Regions from separate parts of the Macrococcus armenti genome, predicted to be linked through region 3. Evidence: riboswitches for the same ligand, from Rfam matches in the RefSeq annotation. Region 3 holds a riboswitch; each other region holds the start of a gene.
What was found. A riboswitch is a leader RNA that binds a small molecule or an ion and turns the genes downstream of it on or off. The one in region 3 is predicted to bind thiamine pyrophosphate.
Positions count from the first base shown of each region.

Region 1: linked by a shared signal. The riboswitch ahead of tenA (thiaminase II) and the one ahead of LAU42_RS00655 (thiamine phosphate synthase) in region 3 are both predicted to bind thiamine pyrophosphate.
Region 2: linked by a shared signal. The riboswitch ahead of thiC (phosphomethylpyrimidine synthase ThiC) and the one ahead of LAU42_RS00655 (thiamine phosphate synthase) in region 3 are both predicted to bind thiamine pyrophosphate.
Region 4: linked by a shared signal. The riboswitch ahead of LAU42_RS05130 (ABC transporter substrate-binding protein) and the one ahead of LAU42_RS00655 (thiamine phosphate synthase) in region 3 are both predicted to bind thiamine pyrophosphate.

Region 1 covers NZ_CP083608.1:1,933,732-1,936,948, reverse strand. The annotation lists gene LAU42_RS11875 (LysM peptidoglycan-binding domain-containing protein) at 1-723, shown strand, start outside; gene LAU42_RS11870 (LysM peptidoglycan-binding domain-containing protein) at 892-1,743, shown strand; TPP riboswitch at 1,828-1,923, shown strand; gene tenA (thiaminase II) at 1,985-2,653, shown strand; gene thiD (bifunctional hydroxymethylpyrimidine kinase/phosphomethylpyrimidine kinase) at 2,653-3,217, shown strand, end outside.
Region 2 covers NZ_CP083608.1:331,242-334,458, forward strand. The annotation lists gene nadA (quinolinate synthase NadA) at 1-671, shown strand, start outside; gene LAU42_RS01870 (hypothetical protein) at 740-1,150, shown strand; TPP riboswitch at 1,203-1,303, shown strand; gene thiC (phosphomethylpyrimidine synthase ThiC) at 1,367-3,082, shown strand; gene LAU42_RS01880 (DUF402 domain-containing protein) at 3,154-3,217, opposite strand, start outside.
Region 3 covers NZ_CP083608.1:125,498-128,714, reverse strand. The annotation lists gene LAU42_RS00665 (ATP-binding cassette domain-containing protein) at 1-550, shown strand, start outside; gene LAU42_RS00660 (hypothetical protein) at 579-1,055, opposite strand; TPP riboswitch at 1,148-1,246, shown strand; gene LAU42_RS00655 (thiamine phosphate synthase) at 1,358-1,942, shown strand; gene LAU42_RS00650 (NAD(P)/FAD-dependent oxidoreductase) at 1,912-3,021, shown strand; gene thiS (sulfur carrier protein ThiS) at 3,005-3,202, shown strand; gene LAU42_RS00640 (thiazole synthase) at 3,204-3,217, shown strand, end outside.
Region 4 covers NZ_CP083608.1:992,272-995,488, reverse strand. The annotation lists gene LAU42_RS05140 (ABC transporter permease) at 1-345, opposite strand, end outside; gene LAU42_RS05135 (thiamine-binding protein) at 381-668, opposite strand; gene LAU42_RS05130 (ABC transporter substrate-binding protein) at 668-1,669, opposite strand; TPP riboswitch at 1,704-1,802, opposite strand; gene LAU42_RS05125 (2-oxoacid:ferredoxin oxidoreductase subunit beta) at 1,881-2,744, opposite strand; gene LAU42_RS05120 (2-oxoacid:acceptor oxidoreductase subunit alpha) at 2,745-3,217, opposite strand, start outside.

The sequences.
Region 1 (3,217 bases), 400 kb from region 3:
TATGATACAACAGTTGAACGTATTAAAAAGATCAATAAATTAGATTCAGATATTATTTTCCCAAATCAAAAATTAGAAGTATTAGTTAAAGGGAAATACGAAGTACAAAATGGTGATACTTTAGAAAAAATCGCTAAGAAATTTGATACTAAAGTAGCAGATTTAAAGAAATGGAATAAAATTAAATCAAATAAAGATCTTAAAGCCGGTAAAATGATTATCGTTGATAAAGAGGAAAAACAAGTTGTTACTCAAACAGCAGCACAAACACCAGTTTCAGTACAACCAGTAGCAGCTAAAGCAGCACCAGTAGTACAAGCGCCTGAACAAGCAACTGAACATACACAAGTACAACAAGCGCCAGTACAACAAGTACAGCAAGCAGCACCTGCTCAACCAGTAGTACAACAAACAGCTGCACATCAACAAGCGCCGGTACAACAAGCGCCGGTACAACAAGCACCAGTACAACAAGCAGCAGCACCAGCTGGTAATTCATCGATGGATGCACACTTACGTGTTATCGCACAACGCGAATCAGGCGGTAATCCAAGTGCTGTTAACCCAGCAGGTTACTACGGATTATTCCAATTCTCACCATCAACATGGGCATCAGTAGGTGGAACTGGAAACCCAGCAAACGCTTCAGTTGAAGAACAATGGAAACGCGCTAGAATATTATACCAAACAGCTGGCGCATCTCAATGGTCAACAGCTTACTAATAATAAAAAATGATTTCGTGTAATTGCGAAATCATTTTATTTTGTAGAATTGTAACATGAGTGTAACATAACACTTAATTCTTTATATAACTGTAACCTATGAAATATTTTAATTTGATATAGTATAGTTATTCAAAACGCATATAAACTCTAGGAGGACATTCCAAAATGAAAAAATTATTAGCGGTGACAACAGTATTTGCAGTAGGTGGAACATTCGCAGCGACTCAAGCTGATGCAGCTCAATATAAAGTAAAAAGTGGAGATTCATTATGGAAAATCTCTAACGAATTTAATACTTCAGTTCAAGCGTTAAAGCTTGAAAACAACTTAAAGTCAGATTTAATCATTGCTGATCAAGTATTAAATATTAATGAAACAAATGATACAAACAAATCATCAAACAATAGTGATGCAACATACGTTATCGTGCCTGGAGATACATTAGGTAAAATTGCATCTCAATATAGTGTAACAGTAGCACAGCTTAAAGCATGGAATGGTTTACAATCAGATTTAATCATTGCTGGAGACACATTAAAGATTAATGGTTCAGTTGGAACGCCTGTTTCAAACAATGTTCAACAAGCACCAGTAAATCCAGTAGCACAATCAACATACAAAGCGCCTGTTCAACCAGCAGTTTCAAAAACGACATACGAAGCGCCAGTTAAAAATCAAGTAGCACAATCAACTTATCAAGCACCTGTTCAACAAACAGTATATAGTGCACCTAAGCAACAAGTCACATATACAAAAACTCAGGCTGCACCAGCGCCTCGCGTTAACAATGGTTTAAACTGGTCAGCATTAGCACAATGTGAATCAGGTGGAAATGCTTCTATCAATACAGGCAATGGCTTCTACGGTATGTACCAATTTGATTTACAAACATGGCAAAGTGTTGGTGGTTCAGGATATCCACACCAAGCATCTGCAGCAGAGCAAACAAAACGTGCTCAAATCTTATATAACTCTCGTGGTGCACAACCATGGCCAGCATGTGGAGCAAGATTATAATTTATATTCAGAGCTTTAAAGTGAAATTCACTTTAAAGCTCTTTTTTGCATTAATTTATTAACTTAGTTAAACTATAAGTAAATGATACACACTAGGGGTGCTTCGTGCTGAGATGACGTCTGTCAAACCCTTTACCTGATCCGGATAATGCCGGCGTAGGAAAGTTGTGCTAAGTACCATTATGTGTATTTAACCTATTTCCTATACGGAGATAGGTTTTTTATTTTGAGGAGGAATTATATGTTTACAGAAGAGTTAAAGAAAGAAGTAGAACCAATTATCGAATCGATTTATAATGATCCTTTTATTCAGGGGATTATTAAAGGTGACTTGAAGAAAGACGCTGTATGTCACTACTTAAAGGCAGATAGTTTATATTTAAATGAATTTGCGAAAATATATAGTTTACTCATTCCTAAATTAAATGATAGAGAAGGAATAAAGTTTTTACTCGAACAAATTGATTTTGTTATGAATGGTGAAATTGATGCGCATTATACGTTGGCAAACTATGCTGGTGTAGATTATAAATCGTTGATTAAGGAAGGTGAGTGGTATCCATCAAGTGATCATTATATTAAACATATGTATTACAATGCATATCGTTACAGTGATGCGAGCTTTACGATTTGTGCGATGGCACCATGTCCATATGTATATCAGCAATTAGCATTGAAAATAAGAGCGCGAAATGACTTAACAAATAATCCGCTTAAGCCATGGGTTGAATTTTATTGCGTAAATATGGACGAACTTATCGGACACCTTGATAGATGGGTGAATGCGTTCAGTCAGACGGCTTCAGATGATGAGTTAGAAATATTAAGAAAGAACTTTGTTGAAAGTTGTATACATGAAAAACGCTTTTTTAATATGTCATATAATATTGAAACTTGGGAGGAATATTAATGAGAACAGCATTATCAATCGCAGGTACAGATCCTACAGGTGGTGCAGGAACAACAGTTGACCTTAAAGTATTTCAATCGCGTAGTGTATATGGTATGAGCGTCGTTACAAGCCTTGTTGCACAAAACACTTTAGGCGTTCAGCAAGTATTTAATCAACCGGTAGACGTAATTCATGCACAATTGGAGAGTGTATATTCTGACATCGTACCAAACGCTGTAAAAACGGGCATGCTTGCAACGAGTGAAGTAATGGACGTTGTAAGACCATATATTGAACGTCATAACATTCCTTATGTAATAGATCCTGTTATGATTGCAAAAAGCGGAGATTTATTACTTGATGAGCATGGCCAGAATGCCGTTCGTACGAAGTTGCTGGATCTTGCTACAGTTGTTACACCTAACATACCGGAACTTGAGACGATTATAAATATGAAGGTCGAAACAATCGATGAAATAGAACGTGCCGGGAAAATATTTATTAATGAAATTGGTGCACAAAGCGTATTAATTAAAGGGGGACATTTAAAAGGGGATGCAACGGACTACTTATTCACGAAGT
Region 2 (3,217 bases), 210 kb from region 3:
CACACATTAAAGCGTTTGTCGGCAAGAAAGGTGGCAGCTGTCTGACGAGTGGTAATGCGCATAAAGTAGTAAAACATGCACTAGAACAGAACAAAGTCATCCTATTTTTGCCGGACCAGCATCTTGGTAGAAATACGGCCTACGATCTTGGTGTTCCGTTAGAAACAATGGCGATATATGATCCGATTTCTGAAACACTAGAATTTGAAGGAGAAGTACAGGATATTCGTATCGTGTTATGGAAAGGACATTGCTCAGTACACGAAAAGTTTACGATCGAGAATATTAAAAATGTGAGACAGCAACATCCAGGTATGCGTATTATTGTACATCCAGAATGTACATTTGATGTTGTACAGGCAAGCGATGACTCAGGAAGTACAAGAAAGATTTTAGAAGTGATTACATCAGCACCAGCAGGGACGAAATGGGCAATCGGAACTGAGATGAACCTTGTAAATCGTATTATTAAAGATAATCCGGATAAAGAGATAATTTCTCTTAATCCGTTTATGTGTGCATGTTTAACAATGAATCGAATTGATTTACCACATTTAGTATGGTGTCTGGATAACATTGTTGAACACCGATTTGACAATCAGATTGTAGTTGATAAAGAAACTACGACATATGCATTAAGAGCCCTCAATCAGATGCTTATTTTACAATAATCTATATTTTTGTGAAATGCTGAATTATTGCGTATAATTGATGTAATTCAATTGATGGAGGAATTACTATGAATAAATGGATTAAAAGAAGTTTAGTAGTAGGTGTGGTTGGTGTAGGTGTTTATCAATCGGCTAAATATGTCAAAAATAACGAATATATTAAAGAACGTTTAGGCGATTTGAAGAATATTAAGGAATATAATGACTTACGTATCGCGATTATGGAAATTATTGAAGCGTTTAATAATCCAGCGTCGAGACCTGAGTCTCATATTGCAGATGATGTAAGTGCAGCACAAGATGCGCATTCTAATACACATAATTCAGAAGAACCATTAATTGCCGATGCAGTTAAGCGTGTATTGGATACGAAAGTTGTAGAAAACTTATTAGGCGATAAAGCCGATATTGATTTAATGAAATCTTTAGTTGATGAATCAAGAGATGTTGAAAAGCTGATCCGTGGATGGTTTAATTAGTGTTTGATAACAGAAACAATTAGTGGTATGGTTTATATATACAACTGAATAAGACGATTGCTAGGGGAGCTCTTATGAGCTGAGAAAGGAATATCCTTGACTCTTTGAACCTGTTTGGTTAGTACCAGCGTAGGGAAGCGAGCGTGTATATTAATGATGTTTTTTTGTCGTGAATTTTCACCTCCTAGTAATGAATATAACTAGGGGGTTTTTATTATGGTTAATTTGAAGAAGTCGTTTCCAGCAAGTAAGAGAATCTTTAAATCAGGTATCGGTGATGATGCGGATATTCAAGTGCCATTTCGCGAAATATCACTCACGGATACGGTAACTGAAATGGGTACAACAGAGAATGCACCGGTAGTTGTATATGATACAGGTGGCGTTTATCACGATGATACATATGAAATTGATGTGGAACGTGGAATTCCTAAGCTTCGCGAGAAATGGATCGATGACAGGGCAGATGTTGAACGCTATACAGGACGTAAAGTATTAGCAGTCGATAATGGTTTTAAAGACATTAATCATACTAAGTTTGTAGAAACGCCATTTAAGTATGAACCGAAACGTGCGCGACAAAGTAAAAACGTCACTCAGATGCATTATGCAAAGCAAGGTATTATTACGAAAGAAATGAAGTTTGTTGCAATTCGTGAGAACGTAGATCCTGAGTTTGTGCGCAGTGAAATTGCACGAGGACGCGCAATTATTCCAAACAATATTAATCATCCGGAATCTGAGCCGATGATCATCGGTAAAAATTTCAAAGTGAAAGTAAACGCGAATATCGGTAACTCAGCAGTTAGTTCATCGATTGAAGATGAGATAGAGAAGATGGTATGGGCAACGCACTGGGGTGCCGATACGATAATGGATTTATCTACAGGTAAAAATATTCACGCGACTCGTGAATACATTATTCGTAATTCTCCGGTACCTGTCGGAACAGTGCCCATTTATCAGGCGCTGGAAAAAGTAGATGGTATCGCTGAAGACTTAACGTGGGAAGTATACAGAGATACATTAATTGAACAGGCAGAGCAAGGTGTCGATTACTTTACGATTCATGCAGGCGTATTGTTACGATACGTGCCAATGACTGTAAATCGTCTGACAGGTATCGTCTCACGTGGAGGGTCAATTATGGCGCAATGGTGTTTAGCACACCATGAAGAGAGTTTCTTATATACGCACTTTGAAGAGATTTGCGAAATTTTAAAGACATATGACATCGCAATCTCACTCGGTGATGGACTAAGGCCTGGTTCAATATATGATGCCAATGACGAGAGTCAGATTGCTGAGTTAAAAACACTTGGTGAATTGACTAAGATAGCATGGGAGCATGACGTACAAGTGATGATTGAAGGACCGGGTCACGTACCACTTCATAAAATTAAAGAAAATCAGGAACTTGCAGACTTCTACTGTAATGAAGCACCTTTTTATACATTAGGACCGCTGACAACAGATATTGCACCAGCTTATGACCATATAACATCAGCGATCGGTGCTGCTAATATCGGTTCATACGGCACAGCAATGCTCTGCTATGTAACCCCGAAAGAGCATTTAGGGTTACCAAATAAAGATGACGTCCGTACAGGTGTTGTAACGTATAAGATTGCAGCACATGCAGCAGACTTAGCGAAAGGGTTGCCAGGTGCGGATGAACGTGACAATGCAATTAGTAAAGCACGCTTTGAATTCAGATGGGTAGATCAGTTTAATTTATCGTTAGACCCGGAACGCGCAAAAGAATACCACGATGAAACATTACCTGCAGAGGCTGCGAAAGTAGCACATTTCTGTAGTATGTGCGGGCCGAAGTTCTGCTCAATGCGTATTTCACATGATTTACGTAAAGATAAAGGCATGCAGGAGATGGCAGATAAGTTTAAAGCGCAAGGCAGTAAAATATACTCATAGAATTTCCTGTGATCGGAGCACAGTTGATTCATATATAAAAGCATCATCCGTTACCAAACCCGGATGATGCTTTACTTTATATATTCACTGAAATCTGTCACATTAAAAGGGAATTTATTATCAGCAATATTGTTT
Region 3 (3,217 bases):
AAGAGGGGCTTCAGGTAGTGGAAAATCAACAATCTTTAAACTATTACTCTCATTCGAAAAACCTGAACGTGGCAAAATTTTATTTAATAATATTGATTCGAATTTGTTTCAAACGTCTACTATAGCAGATGATATACACTATTTTGAACAAGAGCCTTTCATATTTAATGAATCTATATTGTTTAACATAACTTTAGGAGATGATTTTGAAAAACACCATATAAATCAGGTTATAGAAATGTGCAAATTAGATACGCTCATTCAAACACATGGTTTAAGCTATTCTGTAGGTTCAGATGGAAAGTTTTTATCAGGTGGTCAAAAAATGAGAATCGCTTTAGCGAGAATTTTAGTACGGAATCCTAAATTTGTATTATTAGATGAATTCTCTGCTGGTCTTGATTCAGAAAATACAATTTTCATAAGAGATATACTACATACAAATATCGAAACGGTGATTGAAATTACGCATGATAAAGATTTAAATTATAATTACTATAATAAAATTTTTAAAATTGAAGCGTGTAGCGTTACAACTTCAACACCTTAAAAAAAGTAAGGCGGCTGATTCAGCCGCCTTACTTCTTCACTAACGCTAATGCACATTCCCCAAGAAATGTTTTCGATACAGTTACACCTTCATCTGTTTCATTAAACCTTATATACCCGGCAGTTTCATAATCTTTAAGGTACTGCATCAAATGTTCTTCCGTCATCTCAGCATACTCATGCGCCATTAAGTTTTTCAATCTATCAAACGTGAGCGATACATCTTTATATATTTCAATTGTATACATTACATATTTAAAGATATGCACTTCTTTCTGTGCAATTTCATTCTCCATATCGAGCGATTCCTGTTCATCAATCTCCCTTAATATTTCTTCAGATGTCATTCGATCTTCTTGTAGTTTAAGCATTCTTTCCTGATTTATATGTTCTTCGTTTATCTCTTCTACATTTTCTTTTTGTGTTTCAATTTGTTGCTGTTCATTCATTTGTTCATGTATCTCAGCATGTTCATCAAGCAAAGCCGACAATTCTTGTTCATTCATTTTGTAAATCCCCTTCCTCAATCTTTATTTTATCATTTTAATTTCAAAGTTTGAATTATCAATCATTCAGTGCTATTCTTAATTCATAATTAAATATTTGCTAGGGGTGCTCTTATAGCTGAGAAGACAACGTCTGACTCTCATAACCTGATTTGGATAATTCCAACGTAGGGAAGCAATCGTTATGTATATTGTTATATATTTAAATGTATTTTTATATACTTATTTATATATTTTATTTTGATCATTGATGACGACCACCCGTAGTTTATTTTACGGGTGGTCTTTTTTTGGAGGCGCTTATGATTTATATGATGACACCGTTTGTATCCCCAAATCACAGTGTGTTGCAATCGATTATTGATGTTGAGGCATCCATCGATGGTGTGATATTGCGATTAGATGCGAATGATGATGTAATTGATGAATTTATTAATGTGTTGAAGCAGTCGATAGATGTTTCTAAGATTATAGTGCATAATGCACCGCATCTGCTGGATAAACATCAGCTGAAGCGTATTCACTTTAAGGAACGTATTGATGATGCGCTGTTATTTAAACGTCAGCATCCTGAAATCAGTGTCGGTATGAGTGCACATAGCATTCAAAGTGTTCGTCGTATTAACGGTATACTTGATTATTGTATATTTGGTCACGTCTTTCCTACAACGTCAAAGCAAGGTTTACCACCTCAGCGTGAATCTGTAATTCAGGAAGTATTGAATTACGACATTCCTGTCATTGCAATCGGTGGTATTGATGAAAATACGATACACGATCTTAACATTAAGTTCAGTGGTTTCAGTGGTATTCGTTTGTTTCAGCATAAGGCAGTACTTGAGCATGTTATAAAGGAGTGGTTATTACGAAATTCGACGTCCTCATAATTGGTGGTGGCATTATCGGTCAGAGTATCGGCTATCATTTGAAAAAAGAAGATATAACAGTCGGCATTATTGATGACTATAATGGATGCCGTGCAACACATGCAGCTGGTGGTATGCTTGGCGCTCAAAATGAATTTTATGATGATTCACCGTTGTTTCAATTATGTATAGAAGGTCAGTATATGATGAAGGACTTTGCCGATGAGCTCTTCAGGCTTGGTCATGGTATAGATTACTGCCAGAACGGTCTATTAAAGATTGCATCTCATGATGGCGCTAATGATATAAGACAGCAATATGATTTCCTGAGTTCACAGTCTACTACAACGAAATTATACGAAGATAGTTTACACAAATTCGCAAATGGCCATATTCGAAATCATGATTTAGCGATGTGGATTCCAACAGATGGTCAGGTCAATGCAGTGAAGTATCACACAGCATTAAAGCAATTGAATGATGATATTACTTTTATAGATGACCGTGTTATACATGTTGAATCACTTCATACGAATGAATTTATCGTAACAACAAATCGCGGTACATATCACTGCGGGCGACTTGTTGTTGCTGCTGGTATGTATTCAGGAACGATACTCAAATCTTTGAATGTCGATTTTCATATGCACGGTGTTAAAGGCGAGGTCATGACGATTTACCACCCTACGCTATGCATGAAGGAAACGTTATTCCAGACAAACGGACATTATATTGTTCCGAAAGCAGAAGACTTGTATCTTGTTGGTGCTACGACATCGATGAATCAAGAAAACATCGTACATGAAGAAGGGCTTACCTGGCTCAAATCAATGACTTATAACTTATTACCTGAACTGATGAATGGTGAAATTAAAGAATCGAGATGCGGATTTCGACCAGATAGTGCGCTACACCGCCCCGTCATTGATGAAGTTCAGGACGGTGTGTTTGTTGCAACCGGCCATTATCGTAATGGTATTCTCCTTTCCAAAATAACTGGCGAACTCGTACATAAACTTATGTTTGATAAAAATAATCCGCTTGCAATTAAGTATCAAAATAAATTTAAATTGGAGGATTCACGTGAAACTATTTGTTAATGATGAAGTTTATGAAACAGAAACAACGATGCTTGTACCCTTTCTGGAATCATTAAATATTGATTTAAAGCGCGCAGTAGTTGTAATTGATGATATGCCGATTCAAAAAGATAAATGGCATGAAACAGAAATTAAACCAGAACAGAGATTAGAGCTATTAGAATTTGTAGGAGGCGGTTAATATGTTAAAGATTGG
Region 4 (3,217 bases), 870 kb from region 3:
AAAGAAACATACGAGAGTAATCACAATTAACTTTGGCAAAATGCCAAACCCAAACCAAATGACAAGTAATGGCGCAATAACAATGACCGGTACATTCTGACTCATTATAAGCAGTGGGTAAATATAATCGTTTAACACCGGCACTAAACGTAATAGTACAGCGACAAAAACACCGCATATTACAGAACATATCATTCCTAAAATAACGAGCTGCATCGTCGGATATAAATGAACATGATATGTACTGAAATCATTAAAGAAGCTAATAAAAATTGCACTAGGTGCCGGTAAAGTATATTCATCAACATGCAATATACGTACAAGAACTTCCCATGTTATGAGCAAACTTATAAAAAATATAAGAAATTTTATATACTTAATCATCTATATTTCTGAACAAGTGAATCCATTGATACATGTTCAGCATGATAAAACTTCACTTGAGAAATAATGGATGCACAACCCATTTCTCGCATCGCCTTATTCATCTTTTCAATCAATGATAACAATTCACTCATATCCCCTTCTATACTTGTTTCAAGTGGACTTACATAATATTTAAGGTTTGAATCATCTATTACTTGTATTGCTCGATCAACATATGGAATAACATCTTCACCGTTTGGTGTTTTCGGGATAATTTGTATACTCATAATCGTATCTGCCATTATTTTTCCTCCACAAATTCATTTGTAAAAGCATCTTTTGCTACAAAATCTTTCGTGATAACTTTATTATCTTTCATAAATTGACCGAAATTTTTCCAGATGCGTTCTTGCTGATAGCCCCAGTACTTCGCATCATCCTGATATTTAGGCGATAAATACTTTTGCGACTCATAGACTAATTTTTCCTGCTTTTTAAGTTCAGGAGCAGCTTCCATTAATATATCTGCACTTTCTTTATCATGTTTAATTGAATATTCATATCCTTCTTTAAGTGCAGTCATAAATTTCTTAGCAGTTTCTTTATTAGACTTTAAATATTGCTCGTTTGCAATTACAACTGGCGTATAGTAATCAAGGTTTTTATCATAATCAATTAAATACTGCATGTTTACATCTATATTACGTGTTTTTGCTTCAATACCAGTCCATCCGTAATAAACCCACGCGAAATCAATATTTTTCTTTGAAGCCGTAAAGAAATCTGTATTGCCCATATTAATAATTTTCGTATCGTTTACAGAAGCACCGTCTTTTTTCATAACAGCATCTATCATAGGTTTTTCAATCGGCGCACCCCAACCGCCATAAGTTTTACCTGCATAATCTTTTGGTGTCTTAATATTTTTCTCTTTTAAGCTCATAAATCCACTCGTATTGTGCTGAATTATTGCACCGATAGATTTAACGGGTATACCTTCTGAACGTGATTGTGTTACAGTTTCCTGAGCGCTAATCCCAAACTGAACATCCTTCTTGTTTGCTGCGATTAACTGATCTGCCGTAACTTCACCAGGAGTCTTAATTTCAACGTCAAGCCCTTGTTTTTTAAAGTAACCTTTCTTCTGTGCCACATATAATCCTGTATGATTCGTATTCGGCGTCCAATCCAGCATGATAGTTACTTTTTCATTTTTTGAGTCTTTACCTTTATCTGCAGCTTTATCGCCACAACCTGCCAGTAAAATAACACAACTTGTACTTAATAATAACTTTTGATTCATATTAGCCTCCAAAAAAACACAACCTGACTGCAGGTTGTGTCGATTGGCACTTCCCTACGCTGGTTTCACCCAGATCAGGTATATAAGGGTTTAGGACGGATCCATTCTCAGAGTAACTCCCCTAGTGTTTATAGTTAATTTATTTTGTTCTAACTCAGTATAACAGTTTTATATTAATGAATGTACACCATTTATACTATATTATTAAGTTTTATTTAAATTGCGCCATTAATGCATCAAATTCTTCCTGCTTAATGTTTAAATCTGCCTTCGTTAAGTTGTCACTATATCCTTCGATTTGTGACTCGTATGTCGGTGCTTCTGTATCCTGATACACAATACCTGTTACAAGTCCATTATGCTCATGTACAGTATTCATAGCAAGTTGTTTATTTTTATAATCATATCCATCAATATCTGATAATTTCGTTAAGTTTTCTTTAAACCAATCGTACGTATTCACTTTATTGTACGTCACACATGGTGAGAATACATTTACGAATGAAAACCCTTTATGATTGACTGCCGCTTCGATAATCGCAGTTAAATCTTTAATATCACTTGAGAAACTTTGCGCAACAAATGTTGCCCCACTCGCTAATGCAAGTTCAAGTGGTGAAACGTGTTTTTCGATTGACCCTTTAGGCGTTGTTTTTGTTACGAACCCATGTGCAGAGCTCGGTGATGTCTGACCTTTCGTTAAGCCATAAATTTGATTGTCCATAACGATGTATGTGATATCGATATTACGACGCAGTGCATGAATTGTATGTCCCATTCCAATCGCAAATCCGTCTCCATCACCACCAGAAGCGATTACTGTCAACTCCTGATTTGCCATCTTCACACCTTGTGCCATTGGTAATGCACGTCCATGAATAGAATGGACGCCGTATGAATTCACATATCCTGATAAACGTCCTGAACAACCGATACCTGTAATTAATGCAAGTTGTTCTGGCTCAAGGCCAATATTTGCACATGCTTTTTGAATCGCAGCTTGTACTGAGAAGTCTCCACATCCAGGACACCAGTTCGGTTTCACATTATTTCTGAAATCTTTAAATGTTGCCATCTATATTAACTCCTTTAAAGTTGCATTGATTTTCGCTTCAATTTCATGTGGTAAATATGGTGTGCCATCATATTTACTCATTTGAATCAGCTTACCTTGATGATGTGTATTCATCTTAATAATTTGTCCGAGCTGTCCATTAAAGTTATGCTCTACAACAATAACTTTCTTCGCATTATCGATTGCATTTTGTACTTCTTCAGCAGGGAATGGATGGAGCTGTTTTATATGGAGCTGATTCACTTTACCGTCCACTCTGCTGATTGCTTCATCTATTGCACCGTACGTTGAAATATATCCGATAACTAATACATCAGATATATCATGATGTTTATGATAAACGACTGGTTCATTTATCTTTAATTTTTCCAGTTTGCGCATGCGTTTTTCCATTTGCTTAGCACGATTCACAGGTGATTCGCTCGGTTTACCTTCTTCGTTATGTTCAACACCTGTTACGTGGTGAATACCAT